One region of the Clostridium gelidum genome, then DNA from elsewhere that is predicted to be linked to it. Evidence: riboswitches for the same ligand, from Rfam matches in the RefSeq annotation. Region 1 holds a riboswitch; the other holds the start of a gene.
What was found. A riboswitch is a leader RNA that binds a small molecule or an ion and turns the genes downstream of it on or off. The one in region 1 is predicted to bind magnesium.
Positions count from the first base shown of each region.

Region 2: linked by a shared signal. The riboswitch ahead of psyc5s11_RS11455 (magnesium transporter CorA family protein) and the one ahead of mgtE (magnesium transporter) in region 1 are both predicted to bind magnesium.

Region 1 covers NZ_AP024849.1:931,647-939,818, reverse strand. The annotation lists gene psyc5s11_RS04425 (LacI family DNA-binding transcriptional regulator) at 513-1,493, shown strand; gene mgtE (magnesium transporter) at 1,761-3,104, opposite strand; M-box (ykoK) riboswitch at 3,436-3,599, opposite strand; gene psyc5s11_RS04415 (LytR/AlgR family response regulator transcription factor) at 3,718-4,476, opposite strand; gene psyc5s11_RS04410 (LytS/YhcK type 5TM receptor domain-containing protein) at 4,495-5,691, opposite strand; gene psyc5s11_RS04405 (carbon starvation CstA family protein) at 5,906-7,711, shown strand; gene psyc5s11_RS04400 (ABC transporter permease) at 7,806-8,172, opposite strand, start outside.
Region 2 covers NZ_AP024849.1:2,600,285-2,608,456, forward strand. The annotation lists gene psyc5s11_RS11445 ([FeFe] hydrogenase, group A) at 1-794, shown strand, start outside; gene psyc5s11_RS11450 (cation diffusion facilitator family transporter) at 1,106-1,984, shown strand; M-box (ykoK) riboswitch at 2,272-2,429, shown strand; gene psyc5s11_RS11455 (magnesium transporter CorA family protein) at 2,763-3,746, shown strand; partial or broken gene psyc5s11_RS11460 (GxGYxYP domain-containing protein) at 3,839-4,039, opposite strand; gene psyc5s11_RS11465 (L,D-transpeptidase family protein) at 4,290-4,982, shown strand; partial or broken gene psyc5s11_RS11470 (cation transporter) at 5,009-5,110, shown strand; gene psyc5s11_RS11475 (DUF5050 domain-containing protein) at 5,397-6,458, shown strand; gene psyc5s11_RS11480 (cation diffusion facilitator family transporter) at 6,859-7,821, shown strand; gene psyc5s11_RS11485 (L,D-transpeptidase family protein) at 8,106-8,172, shown strand, end outside.

The sequences.
Region 1 (8,172 bases):
AAAACATTTACTTTATGAATTTATTATATATGCATACTAAATATATGTCAATCGTTTAACATAAAATTTTTATAATATTTTTTCATAATATTTTTTTTAATCTTACACAGCAAAATCGTTATCTTTAATGTTAGAATAATTACAGTTCATTTTCTACTTTATCATTTTTTTGGGAATTATATTTATATTATTAGTATTATTTACAATTTTTGAATTTTTACACTCTCTATTTTTGTAGTTTTTTATAAAACATGTTGAATTTAAGTTCCATAGAATTGATAATATTAGAATCAGCACTAAATATATTAACAAGGCAAATTGGATACTTTTTTTATTTTTAATTATGTAAAATTACAATATTTGCAGATAAAATTTAACCATAAAAATGCTTATTAATATGTTAACACATGAAACTTTAACAGCTTTTATGTCAACATGTTGACATGTACGTTTTTTTCAGTTAATGTTACAGTAAATATAGTAATTGTTTTAATTGTGAAGGAAGTGATTTTTTGCCTAATATAAAAGATGTTGCGAGTCATGCTGGTGTATCAGTGACAACAGTATCTAGAACTATGAATAATAGAGGTTATATTTCTGAAGCTACAAGAAAGAAAGTATATGAATCTATGGAAATTTTAAATTATCATCCAAATGAAATGGCTAAGAGTTTATATACAAAAAAATCTAATTTAATTGGCTTAATATTACCCGATGTTAGTATGCCCTTTTACGCTGAGGAAACAAAATATATAGAAGAAGCATTATATATGAATGGTTATAAGCTTTTATTATGTAATGCAAGCAATAATAGTGTTCGTGAAAAAGAATATATAGCTATGTTACAAAGAAATCAAGTTGATGGGATAATAATCGGTAGTCATACTTTAAAATTAGAAGAGTATATGAAAGTAAAACTCCCAATAGTTGCTTTAGACAGATATCTTGGAAAAGATATCCCCGTTATATCAGCTGATCATATGCAGGGGGGGTACTTAGCTGCCAATGAATTAATACGCTGTGGTTGTAAAAATGTTCTTCAATTCGTAGGAAATAGCCAAGTAAAAACACCTGCTAATGAAAGAAACTTTGCATTTTCTGAAGCAATGAAAAAGAATAATATTAACTGTACGAACATAGAATTTCCAGTAAATTTTTTTCCATTTGAAAATTATCTACCTTTTATAACCAAGTCATTGGATAATAACCCCAATATTGATGGTATTTTTGCTGTTGATACTATTGCACTTGCAGTAATAAAAGAATTGGTATCGCGAAAGCTCAAAATACCTGACGATATAAAAATTATAGGGTATGATGGCATTGCACTAGGTAGTATTTCAACTCCGACTCTTACTACAATTAAACAGCCTATAAGAGACATTTCAAACTCAGCTGTATCAACTCTTTTGTATCTGATTAGCAATCATAATACTATGATACCTAATGATATAAAATTACCTCTAATGATATGTCAAGGCCAAACCACATAAATATCATAGGATATTTTGTAATTGTAAAATCTAAAAAATGTCACAATTTACATTTGCAAACTGTGACACTTTTTTATTCTAAATATATATTAAATGACACTTTAGGACTTAGGCATATGAAAGAAAATAACAAGTCCAAAATGCGATGTATATTTTGCGTCACACGAGGAAGTATGTTTACCTCATAGAGGGCTATTATGTGAACATACTGACGAAGTATGACACGAAATAGACTAGCATATTGACTTGTTATTTTTTTGATTTTGCTTATACCAAATATTGAATAAAGATTGTAGCGAGTCCTAGGAAAAAGAAAAATCCTAAAACATCAGTAAATGTTGTTACGAATATTGATGATGCTAATGCTGGATCAATCTTTAATCTTTTAAGAACTATAGGAACAACAAATCCTGTAACAGTTGCAACTATCATATTCAAAATCATTGCAACTCCAATTATTATTCCAAATGCAATATTCCTCTCCCAAATGAATCCTAATATTGCTATTACTGTACCAATAACTGTTCCTGTAATTATTCCAATACAAAATTCCTTTACTAATACACGTTTAATATTTTTATAACTTATTTCCCCTAGTGCCAATCCTCTTACAATTATAGTTAATGTTTGCGTTCCTGCATTTCCACCCATACCTGAAACTATAGACATAAATGTTGCAAGAGAAACAACTTTTTCAATAGTTACTTCAAACATCCCTACAATAGCTGATGCAAAAATAGCTGTTAAAAGATTTATGAGTAACCAAGGCAATCTATACTTTACAGAATCTCTCAACGTACCATTAATCTTTTCTTCAGCAGCAACACCACCAAGACGATTAATATCCTCTGTTCCCTCATCTCTTATAATTTGCATAGCATCATCTACTGTTATAATTCCAAGTAATCTATTGGAATTATCTACTACAGGCATGCTTAAAAAACCATACTTTACAAATTTATTACCAACTTGCTCTTGATCCATATCAAATGGAATGGTTGAGACTTCTGTATTAATTATACTTGAAATCTTTGTATCAAAATCATTAACAACAATATCTTTTAGAGAAATAGATCCTTTTAATCTATCAAAAGTATCTATTACATAAAGGTCATAAATATTTTCACTATCATCTTTATTTTGTTGCAAATATTTCAATGTCTCTTTAATCGTCATATTTTCTCTAACCGAAATAAATTCACTAGCCATAATACCAGCTGCAGTATCTGGAGCATAACTTAATAATTGACGAACATTTCTCGCATCACGGGCTGTCATTTTTGATAATAACTTATTTGATTCTTCTTCATCTAGTATGCCTAAAAGATCAGCTAACTCATCTGATGACATTTCTTCTACTATATTTTTTTGCTTATTATCTTCAAACTTAATCAGTATTTCATATTTTTCTTTATCTTCTGCCTCATCTATAATGGTTGCGATTGTTTTTTCTGGTAATCTATTTAGTATATCGAAGCTATCCTCTGGATTTTCTCGTAATATATCAAGAATATCGACTGGATGAATATTTTCCATATACTTATGAATGCTTCCTTGTGGAGCATGGAGTAAAAATTTTCTTAGTTCTTCTTTATTCATATTTATTTTCATATATGCTTCCTCCTTTTTATAGGGAAGTCTTCATTAATTTCTACATATGATATAAATAATTTTTACCCAGCTATCTTTAAAAATTATGGATAAATTACTTTTTATTATATGTGGCACAAATAAATTCCGTCTCGCCCTCTTCACTATCTTCAGTTTTCATTTTAGAGTTTCTACTCGGATACGAGTCCATTTGTACCACCACCTTTTTTTAATAAAAAAATCTATGCTATAGTATTGTATGTTTATTCTCAACATTATGTAAAGATTTTAAACATTATACTTTCCTAATGAATTAAAAAAGACCTTTTGCTCTACGCAAAAAGTCTATAATAACTTTAATTATTCGTAGAGCTTTAGCACTATAAAGCGTAGATATTTCTATCAGCTACATTAAAAAACACCTTTGCGATGATTTTTGTTAACCCATTGGAATCTCTGGATTTTTCTGGGTAGCAGCATATTTCTTTATAGGAGCCTCACCTAACAATATATATGATTTTAGTCTAAACTTAATGATATACATTTTTATTTCGCACTTATTATATCACACAGATTAACTAATTGTAACTTATCTAAAAATTAATTTTTTGTAATAAATTAAAATGCCCTTTTATTATAATCCTAAAACACTCTTAACTTCCTTAACATGTGATCTACTTACCGGTATCTCGTTATTTTCATTATCATCAATAATTAATTTATAAGTTCCATTAAACCATGAATAAACTTCTTTAACTTTTTCAAGATTAACTATATAACTTCTATGACATCTACAAAAATTTGTTTTTTCTGATAACTCTTGTAATGTTTTTGTTGTACAATAAATATCTTTTTCAGTCTTAACATAATTTTTTTCTCCTTCAGAATAACAGAAAGAAATTTTATTAATATCAATAAGGATTATTCTACCATTATTTTCGCATGGAATCTTTTTTACAGTTTGTTTGTTATCTAATTTATATAATATATCAGTAATTTGATTTTCATTTCTGCTAATGATAGTACTAACTACACAATTTAGTGACTCTGCTATTCGCTTCTCATCATATGGTTTTAATATATAGTCATAAATTTTAAGTTCAAAAGCTTTTATTGCATAACTATCATATGCTGTTAGAAAAATTAAAATTGTATCTGGTAATATACTTTTTATTTCTTCTGCTAATTCTATACCATTTTTCCCAGGAATATTAATATCAATTAAGACAACTTCTGGCGCCTCATTTTCTATTAATATAGCTGCACTTATACCATCATATGCTTGTCCTACAACTTTAAATCTATTATCCTTTGATATTATGTATTTTAATTCATCGCTAGAAATTTTTTCATCCTCAACTATTACTACTTTAATCTCATCTAGTGATTTCAATTTAATTCCCCCTACCAATTAATTATTTTTTACACAAAAGCTAACACTACTTCCACTATTCGAACTCACTATATTTAAAGCATACCTTTCCCCATATAGTAATTTAAGTCTATTATTAACATTTTTAAGTCCAATTCCCGTAGATATGGATTCATCTGCATTTTCAAATCCTACTCCATTATCACTAATTTCAACATGAACTTCATCTTCATTGTCTCTTACTGAAATTGTTACTATTCCGCCATCAATTTTTTTTAATATACCATGTTTAATTGAATTTTCAACAATTGGTTGAAGTATAAGTATTGGAAACTTTACACCTAGCAAATTATCATCTATTAAAAATTCAACTTGTAATCTATCGGAAAATCTAGCTTGTTCAATTGCCACATATGCTTTTATAAGTGTTAATTCTTTTTCTAATGTAGAAAAATCTCCTTCTATTTCTAATGTTGCTCTAAAATAATTGGAAAGATTTAATATGAGATCTTTTGCCTTTTCTCCATCTGTTCTGCAATATGCACCTATAACGTTAAGGGAATTAAATAAGAAATGTGGTTCTATTTGCGCTTTTAGCGCTTTTAATTCTGCTATTTTATTTTCTTCCTTTAATTTAACCAAATTAACTTGTCCATCAACTAGCCTCTTTGAACTTCCAATTACCATAACTATTAAAAATACCCCTATGGAATTTATACTTATCATAGATAATGCTATTGTTTTTTCAAGGTCTATTGCAGCATTTATATCTTTTGTGAATATTAAAATAATGATCATTTGAGTTATTTCTGCTACTACTGCTGCGAGTCCTGCAATTATTGGATTTAAACCTCTTTTCTTAAATAATATTCTAAAATACCCTCCTATTATGCCTTCTGCAACTGTTGATAAGGCGCAAGCTAAGGCTGTAAATCCCCCTAATGTATATCTATGTACTCCACTTATACCTCCAACTATTAATCCAATAACAGGTCCACCTAAGTATCCTGCTACTATTGCTCCAATTGGTCTATTATTAGCTATTGATTGGTCTGTTATGTAGATTCCAAAATAAGTCCCCAAAATAGAAAGCGTTGAAAATAACACAATCATTATTATTTTGTCTTTCTTGTTATATTCATCCTTTACTAAATATTTCATAATATTAGTTTGTAATATTATATATGTAAATATTATTATAAGTGACATTCTTTCTAGCATATTTATCATTAACATATTATCACCAACCTCAAGACCATTATAATACTTTCTAATAAAATCTCAAATTGTAATTGATTTAGATTAAAATCAAATGCAAATCACCCTAATATTTTGTTAATTTATCCTTAAAATATGTTATTTCGCCTATAAATCATAGTCATTATTCTCTTCTACATGATACATTATACATGAATAAAGTAAACATTTACAATAAAAGGGGGATTAAATTATGAATTCTATTTTTTTAGTAATTGCAGGTATATTAATTTTAACGATTGGCTACAGATTGTATGGTGCTTTTATTGCTGCTAAGGTTCTAGTTTTAGATGAAACCCGAAAAGTTCCTTCTGAAGTATACAATGATGGAAAAGATTTTGTACCAACTAACAAATTGGTGTTACTCGGTCACCACTTTGCAGCTATTGCAGGTGCTGGTCCTCTTATTGGTCCAGTTTTAGCTGCTCAATTTGGTTATCTTCCTGGAGCACTTTGGATATTAATAGGCTCTGTATTAGCTGGTGCTGTACATGACATGGTAATGTTATTTGCATCAGTAAGATTCAAGGGTGAATCTATAGCTGAAATTGCAGGCCATTGTTTAGGCAAGAAAGTTGGCTTAATAACTTCAATTTCTGTTACGTTTATACTTATAATTACAATGGCAGGCCTTGGCTTACCTATTGTTAATTCACTTTATAATAGTCCTTGGGGAACTTTCACAGTAGGTGCCACTATTCCAATAGCATTTTTTATAGGTATTTATTTAAAATTTATTAGACCTGGTAAAATTGGTGAAGGAACTGTACTAGGAATGGGGTTAATATTACTTGCAGTTGTATTCGGTCCTAAAATTCAAGGCACAGCACTTGGAAATTTCTTAACTCTTGACATAAAGCAATTATCTGTAATCTTAGTTATATACGGTTTTTGTGCTGCTGCATTACCTGTTTGGTTATTATTATTACCTCGTGATTATTTAAGTACTTATATGAAACTTGGTGTAATTGGTGCTTTATGTATTGGTATAGTAATACTTCAACCAAAATTACAAATGCCAGCAATAACAGAATTTGTTCATGGTGGTGGACCAATTGTTAATGGTAAAGTATTTCCATTCTTATTTATAACAATAGCTTGTGGTGCATTATCTGGCTTTCACTCATTAATAAGCACTGGTACTACACCAAAGTTAATAGCAAATGAAAAAGATATTTTACCAATAGGCTATGGCTCTATGTTACTTGAAGCATTTATATCTTTAATGGCACTAATCGCAGCTTGTTCATTACCTACAGCAGATTATTTTGCAATTAATTCTGCACCAGCAGTTTTTGCTAAAATGGGCTTGTCCCCAGTAGATTTACCATGGCTTGAATCACTTGTTGGTGAAACATTATCTGGTAGAACTGGTGGTTCAGTTTCATTAGCTGTTGGTATGACATATGTATTCCATAACATTCCTGGTATAGATAAAATAATGTCTTACTGGTATCACTTCTGTATAATGTTTGAAGCTCTATTCATATTAACAACTATAGATTCTGGCACAAGAATTGGAAGATATTTAATGCAAGATCTTTTTGGAACAATATATAAACCTTTTAAAGAAAAAAACAAATTTAATCTTGTATTCTTTAGTGCTTTAATGTCAGTTACTTGGGGATCATTACTTTATAGTGGTAACATTTCAACAATTTGGCCACTATTTGGTGTAGCTAATCAATCCTTAGCAGCTATAGCATTTGCAATTGGTACATCAGTTCTTCTAGAATTGAATAAAAAGAAATATGTTGCTATAACAATAATACCTATGGCATTCATTGCAATAACTACAACTGTTGCTTCATTTGAAAATATATTTAATAATTATATCCCAAATGGGAAAACTGCTTTAACTGTATTGTCCTTTATTATAATGGCTATGTTAGCTGTACTATTATATGAATGTATTAGATCTTGGAAAAAGAATTGGAATAAAACTTTTAGTGGTGAACTAGATGATTACATTGAAGATTCCATTAAAGATGCTATATAACAATTTCAGATAAATGAACAAAACCATTTAAAATCTTAGGATCTTAAATGGTTTTGTTCTCTTCTAATATTCTATATATGTTAACTCCATAATTTTATTTTAATCTATTATCTTTGGTAAAAAATGTTCTATATCCAAGGGTTACAAACAAAACAGTAGCTAAGCCTGTACTACCTAAAATAGCAAGCATTATACCAATCTGATATTTAATTGCAGTTAGTGGAAATGTTCCAGAAAGGATTTGTCCCGTCATCATTCCTGGAAGTGATACAATTCCCATAGTTAACATGTTATTCATAGTTGGCAAAATAGCACTATCAAAAGCGTTGTTAACAATTTCTCTAGTCGCAACTACAGGGCTTGCTCCTAGCATCAAAGAATTTTCAATTTCAACTCTTTTATCCTCAATGTCACTACATAATTTATTCGCACCTAGTGCAATACCTGTCATACTATTTCCA
Region 2 (8,172 bases), 1.7 Mb from region 1:
AAAAAGGAATAGATATAACTGCAATACCAGATGAAAGTCCAGATCCATTTATGGGAGAATATACTGGAGCAGCAGTTATTTTTGGAGCAAGTGGTGGCGTTATGCAATCAACTCTTAGAACGGTAACAAATTACTTAAAAGGTAATGTATCAGAAGTTGCCAATATTAAATTTAATGAAATAGATGGATATGAAGATATAAAGGAAGCAACTGTAACTTTGGGCGGACAACAGTATAAAGTTGCAATTGTAAATGCACTAAAAGAAATTGAGAAATTTTTAAGCAGTGGAAAATGGAAAGAGTATTTATTTATTGAAGTTATGGCTTGTAATGGAGGATGTATAAATGGTGGAGGAACTCCAAGAATAGAAAAGAAATCTCAAATCGATGAAAGTTTATGTATAGCATGTGGTACTTGTATAGAAAATTGTCCTGTTCAAGCTATAGAATATAATGTACAAGGACGTGCAGAAGTTCAAAATGGGAAATGTGTTGGATGTCAATTATGTAGCAATATTTGCAGAGCTATGGCAATAAAAATGCAATATTATGATAAAGCTACAGATAAACCTTTAGAAGAAAGTTATATAAAATTAAGAACAGATGTTTTAAAAAATATTGATAAAGAATCAACAATAAGAATTTCAGATGAAAATGAAAATCTTCAAAATATGTATAAGAATTATATGGGAGAACCCGATGGAGAAAAAGCAAATACATTGCTTCATACTAATTATTTAGATAAGGCATCTGAACTTCAGAATAAGTCCAGTACAAAAAGAAAAAAACATTAATTTATAGTTGTTTTGAATTATAACAATAACAAGGCATACCTATTGGTATGTCTTTTTTGATGTAATCAAGCACACGTCATAAAAAATTTACACTAACTAAAAAATATAGACGCAAGTGATTTCCAATGGCAATCACTTTGAATATGAGGTGTTTGCTATTAAGTATGTATGTAGATAGAGAAAATAACGCATACTAAGTAGAGTGCATAGGCTGGGTTTTGATTGGTAACATGAAATATCACTTATGGCAATTATAATGTTTTACTATAATTATCCAGTTTTCTTGAATTTATTAGAGGAGGAATTTATTTATGGTTACTTCTGATATAAAAGTTAAAGTTGCTCTTTTGTCAATTGTATCAAACACAACACTCATAATTTTTAAGATTATAGCAGGTACTTTAAGTGGTTCAGTAAGTATTGTTTCTGAAGCAATACATTCAGGAATGGATTTAGTAGCATCAGTGGTTGCATTTTTTTCTGTTAGACAGTCTTCAAAGCCTGCTGACAAGAAACATCCCTACGGACATGGAAAAATAGAGAATATATCCGGTATGGTTGAAGGACTTTTAATTTTTATAGCTGCTGGAATGATTATTATTGAAGCTTTTAAGAAAATATTTGAGCCTGCTGAAATAGAGCAAGCAACTATAGCAATTGTGGTTATGATTGTTTCAGCACTTATAAATTTTGTTGTGTCAAGAAAGTTATACAAGGTTTCTCAGGAGGAGGATTCAATGGCTCTTGAGGCAGATGCTCTTCACTTGAAAACTGATATATACACATCCCTAGGAGTAGGCATTGGGATTTTTCTTATCAAAGTTACAGGACTGCTTATACTCGATTCAATTGTTGCAATACTTGTAGCACTACTGATAATTAAGGAGGCATGGGGACTTTCTAAAAATGCCTTTGATTACCTTCTTGATGCAAGGTTATCGGATGAAGAAGAATCAGAGATAGAAAAAGTCATAATAGAACATAGTCATCAATTTATAGATTACCACAAGCTAAAAACAAGAAAATCAGGAAATGTGAAGCATATTGATTTTCATATTACCGTTGCCCCTGATCTTACAGCAAAAGAAACACATGATATTATTGGAAATCTGAAAAAGGATATGAATCTAAAATTTAAAAGTACTCGGATAAATATTCATATTGATCCCTATAAAAAAGAAGAAAATTAGAAACACAACAGATGATGTTTGTACTAACCTAAGATTAAGGACAGCTTTGGACTTGTTATTTATTTTCATGTGCCTAAGAAAGCTCCACTCCAAGCTAAGAATCACTTTATATGAGTATGACTTGAATTGGATAAAAAAAATCATTAAGATTACAAGAACTATGCAAAAATATTAATGAAATGGAACAGGATTATATAATATAATTTGATTATTAATTTATTATAAATTGTTGACAATTTATAATTACGTGCATATACTAATATAGTATTGAAAGACTATAACAATTGAATAATAATCGGTAGGTGAGGTTACCATAGGGATACGGGTTGCTGCCGCGGAGTAGTGGAGACACTATGAGAAGGTTAGCAGGATACGTCGAGTTTAAGGCGTATTTTAATGCAATTACATTGCCCTATGAAGCTAAAGCTTGAACGGGATAAATGAATAATTTATTATTTATTTAATTAATAACGTGTATTTTACGTCCTCGTTCAGTTTTAGCTGAGCGAGGATTTTTTTTGTTTTTAGAATATTAATAACAAAGAAATTTAACATTGATTAACTTGTACAGTATCATAAATATAATTATACTTTATAAGTGGGTATAAAAACTTATAAAGTATGTTTATATGTATATTAAAAAAGGTGGTGAATTTGAGTGGATGGCTATCCGGCCCAGAACTATTATAAAAATTTAAAATTAAAAAAGGGAGGATTAGGTTGTACTACTCATAGTAGATGATTTTATATTCTCCCTATAAAATGGAGGAGGATTATTATGTTTGCACTACCATTCCAAAATGATAAAAAGCAACCTATTGTTTTAAGAAAGTTAAATACAGAGGTAAAGATTATTGAATTTAATGGTCTTAAATGGATTGACATTATCAGACCTACAAATAAGGAAATTAAAATGCTTGAGGATATGTACGACTTTCATGAACTTCTTTTAGAAGACTGTATGACTGAACATCAAAGGTCAAAGATAGATTCGTATGAAGATTATAGCTTTATTGTACTTCATCTTCCAAGATATAGAAAAGAACTTTTCAGACTTGATTCTGAAGAATTAGATATATTTATAGGCCATGATTATTTAGTTACACTTCATGAGGGAGAACTTAAACCTTTAGTAGATTTGGCAGAAAAATGCAAAGCTAATGAAGAAGCACGAAAGGAATATATGGAGGAAGGTTCAGCACTACTACTTTATGAGATAACTAAGGCGTTATTTGATTATTGCTTTCCTATGCTTGATAAGATTGGAAATAGTGTTAATGAAATTAATAAACAAGTATTTGCGACTCGATCTAAATCAATGCTTGAAACAATCTCAAGAACTAAGATGCAAATAATAAATTATAGAAGTGTAATTAAACCATTAAGACCTGTTATAATAACTTTAGAAAAAGTAATCACAAAATATCTTCCTAGAGAAAGGGATATATATTTTGATGATATTACTGATAAGATAGAAAAGATATGGGATATGCTTGAAAATTATAAAGAGGTTATAGAATCTGCTGATAGTACTTTTGCATCATTAACTAACCATACAATGAATGGACTTATGCGTACTTTTACTATTATTCAAGTTGCAATACTTCCTATGACTCTTGTTAGTGGACTTTTTTCTATGAATGTACAAGGAATTCCAATGCATGATTTTGAATTTGCATTTTGGATAGTATTTGGAATGATATTTATACCAACAATATGTATTGGCATGATGTTACTTCTTAAGAAAGATAAATGGTTTTAGAAAATAAAAATTGAATATTAAAATAATTAATTAGGATACAGCACTATTTGTTATACCATGGATTTTTTACTTTATATTCGATAGATTCATCAACTGCAATTATTTGTTGATGGATCTTTTTGTGATTTATTTCCATGTGACTTATTATAAAGTATATATCCATCAACATAATTTTTAAATGTATCTAATAATTCACATGGATCTGAGATGTTTTTATATAAAATTCCAGAATTATTCTTTAAATCATCTAACCATATTGGATAATCTGGTTGCATGGAATTAAGTGTGTATAAAAAAAGAATGACTTACTTATGTGTGGAAGTCATTCGGAATAATGCTTTTAGGGTAATTAGCTAATTATTTTTCAAGAGTCATCAATAAAGTATATTTCAGCTAGAATATTTTGAAAAACGTTATTTGCATTATGATAATAATATATGGAGAATAAAATAATTAATTATATACGGTATAAAAAAATATTTTAATATAAAAATAAATAGGTAACATATCAGAAAAAATTTCATATGAAGTGAGGTGCAATGATTGAAAAGAAGAAACCTTCTAAGAAGTATTTTTTTTATAATTACAATTATTTTTATATTTAATATATGTGAAAGTCCAACACAGGCAGAGTCAAAAGTTGAATCCTATAAAAACCTTGCTATATTAGTAGATCTTACCGAAGAAAGACTCTATTTAGTTAATAAGGAGAAAAATATAATTGTAAAAAAATATAGTATAGCAAGTGGTAAAATGGAAACACCGTCTCCAATAGGTACGTGGAAAGTGATTGGTATGTCTAAATGGAGTGGGGGATTTGGCACAAGATGGATTGGTTTAAATGTTCCTTGGGGGACTTTTGGTATACACGGAACAAATAAACCAGGATCAATTGGTTCAGAAGCATCTCATGGTTGTATTAGAATGTTAAATAAAGATGTTGAGGATTTATATGAGTATGTGGAGAACGGAATGACAGTAGCCATATATGGAGGACCGTATGGTTCATTTGAAAAGGGATTAGTAATTCTAAAACCAGGAGATAGAGGAGCAGATGTTCTAGAGGTACAAAGAAAAATGAAAGAAAAAGGATACTATTCAGGAAAATTAGATGGAATATATGGAGATGGTATGAAACAGTATGTAATGAAATTTAAAAAAGACAATAATCTTACAATTAACCATAATATAGATTGCGAGTTTTATAAAAAACTTGAAATAGTAATAGTAGATTAAAATATATAGATATAATTTATTATCCAATAGTAGCATCTGTGGTTGCATTTTTATCTGTTAGACATTCTTCAAAGCCTGCTGACAAGAAACATCTCTATGGGCATGGAAAAATAGAGAATATATCCGGTTATAAAAATATAAAAGCATTTCCAATTGATAATAAATTGGGTAGATTTGATAAAAATTTTTTTTGTTAGATGGCAAACAATATGTCTTAAAAGAGATTAAGCCTAAAGCTATTAATACAAGTGAACTTTCATAATAATTGAAATATTGATACTTTATAGCTTGATTTATACAAAAATTTTATACAACATATATATATTGTATGGGTTTAAAAAATTGTCTGGAAGTGATAAAATTAGTATAGAAAATTAACTGTAAATATTAGATACAAGGAAAGATGGTGGTATATTGAAAAAAGTTTTATTGTTATTATCTTTGGCATTATGTACAAGTTTGTTAGGTTGCGGAGCAAAGCAATCGACAAGTCAAGATAATCAAAATCAAAATGGAACTGCTCCAAAACAGATAACTGTAAATAATAGTGCTAGTTCATCAGGAGTAAGCACTAATTCTAATTTAGATAAAGAGGCATTTAAGAATGGATATACACCTTTTTCATTAAAGGACTCAGCAATGTATACCAGCTTATTTCAAGTAAATGGAAATACTATGGTTTTTCCAAACTGGGATGATAATAATAATCTTTCTGTCATAAAGGAGCCTTACCCTAAAGATGTAGTAAATACTTCTAATGTTAGTGATTTTTTTAATTATCCAGTTAATTCCTTAGTAGTTATAAATAATATAGCTTATTTTTCCGATGCTGATAATAAAAGCAATTTATCATCGATAGATTTATCAAATAGAGCATATAAACCTAATTTAGCTTCAGGAAAAGTTTCTAATATGATAGCAGTAAATAATGTTATATATTTTATTGATCAAAATGATGGGAATAAACTCCACGCTTTTGATACAACTAATAATGTAGAGAAGATTATATCTTCTGATAATGTTGGAAACTATTTAGTAGATGAAGATTCTATTCTTTATGAGAATAAGAGTGATAAGTCGACTTTATATAAAATAAATGTAGATGGTACTCAAAAACAAAAGCTCTCTAATTTTTCAGTAAATAGCTTTGCACCATACTCAGGGCAGATATTAGCAATAAATTCTTCAGATAACAATAATCTCTATTCAATAAACTTAACTGATCTGTCAACAAAAAGATTAGCAATAATGAATGGAGAAGATATGAAGATTTTTAATGGAACAATATATTTTGTAAATGTAAGTAATAATAGGGATCTTTCGAAAATGACAGTAGATTTAACTAAGGCAACTACAACTGTAAATTTTAACGATATTTCCGATTATGAAGTAAATGAATATTATCCAACTACTAAAGGTATATTTGCACGAAAAGGAGTTAATGTTAACAATGGCTATATATTCTTGCCTGCATAAAGGTATTTAGTATTTTTATTTTGAAATATTTAAAGATTGGAAGTATCTAGGTAGAATATTTCATTAATATTGAATTGGAAGGTAGCCTCAAGATTTTAAGAATTACATAAATAATATATACATATTTTATGAGTAAAAAAATAAGTACAAAAATTACCGTAACTTTAAATCGTTAACTCCTATACCTTGAACTATTCCATATGCGGTACTTACAACTACGTTATCTAGATTAGAGGCTAAACTAAACAATAATGCAGATAAAAGTAATGCCATTCCAAAGTCACGTATAAAAAGTTAGCCTTCGTAACATCTTCATATATACAACATATAATGTTCATTAGAAATATTATTTCATCATAGATATGAAATAATATTTGGTTTTATTTGGGAGGTTTATAAAGTGAATGAAAGAGCTCCTCAATCTAGTAATTATGGATTTAAGAAGAGTGAGAAAAAGGTATTTTATACAGTTATCTTGGTATCTATTATTTTTGTAGGTAAATTTACAGGTGCTTTTATGACACATAGTCTTGCCCTTTTTAGCGACAGTTGGCATCTGTTAACTGATATTGCATCATTACTCATAAGCTTTTGGGGCTTAAAGATAGCAACAAAGCCTGCTAATTGTAAATATACTTTTGGTTATTATAGATTTAGCATACTTACAGCCTTAGTAAATAATCTTTCATTAATTATTATATCTATATATATTTTCTATAAAGCAATACTGAGGTATTTTAATCCTGTAGATGTACAACCAGTTGGAATGATTATTTTTTCTATCCTTGGGTTAATTGTAAATACAATAATAGTATTAAATCTTAGAGATAATTCCAGTAATATGAATGTAAAAAGCGTATTTCTACACTTTCTTGGAGATGCATTATCAGATATAGGAGTATTAATAGGAGGTGTGATAATTTATTTTACACATTTATCTGGAGTTGATACGTTGCTTAGTTCAATATTAGCTTGCCTTATTTTAAGAAATGCATTTAAAATGGCTGTTGAATGTATTAAGATTCTTTTGGAAGCAGCTCCAGAAGAGGTTTGTATTGATGATTTGAAGAAATCCATTAAAGATTTAGGAGGTGTAGTTGAAGTTACAGACGTTCATATATGGAGTTTATCAAAAGAAATTTTATCAATGACAGCACACATTTCACTGAAAGAATACAACATAGGAAATTGTGAAGTAAAACTACATGATATACAGCATTTATTAAAAGATAAGTTTAATATAGATCATTCTACAATACAATTTGAACAGTGTACTTGTGGAAGCTGTTTTCACAGCAAACCTGATCACAAGTATTGTTGTAATATGTGTATTGATAAATGTGAAAAATCAAAAAATTATTAATAGATGATATTGTATTATTAAATAAAAAGTGGAATTTTAAAGATTATTTTTAAATATGAATTGCTATTAAAAACTCTTGTTTTTAAAATCAACAAGAGTTTTTTTATTTTTCAAGAGTCAATAAAGTGTATTTCAGCTAGAATATTTTGAAAAACGTTATTTGAATTATGACAATAATATATGGCAAATAAAATAATTGATTATAAGGTATAAAAAAATATTTTAATATAAAAATAAATAGGTAACATATCAGAAAAGATTCCATATTAAGTGAGGTGCAATGAGTGAAAAGAAAAAACCTTCTAAGAAGTATTTTTTTTATAATTACAATTATTTTTATATTTAATATAT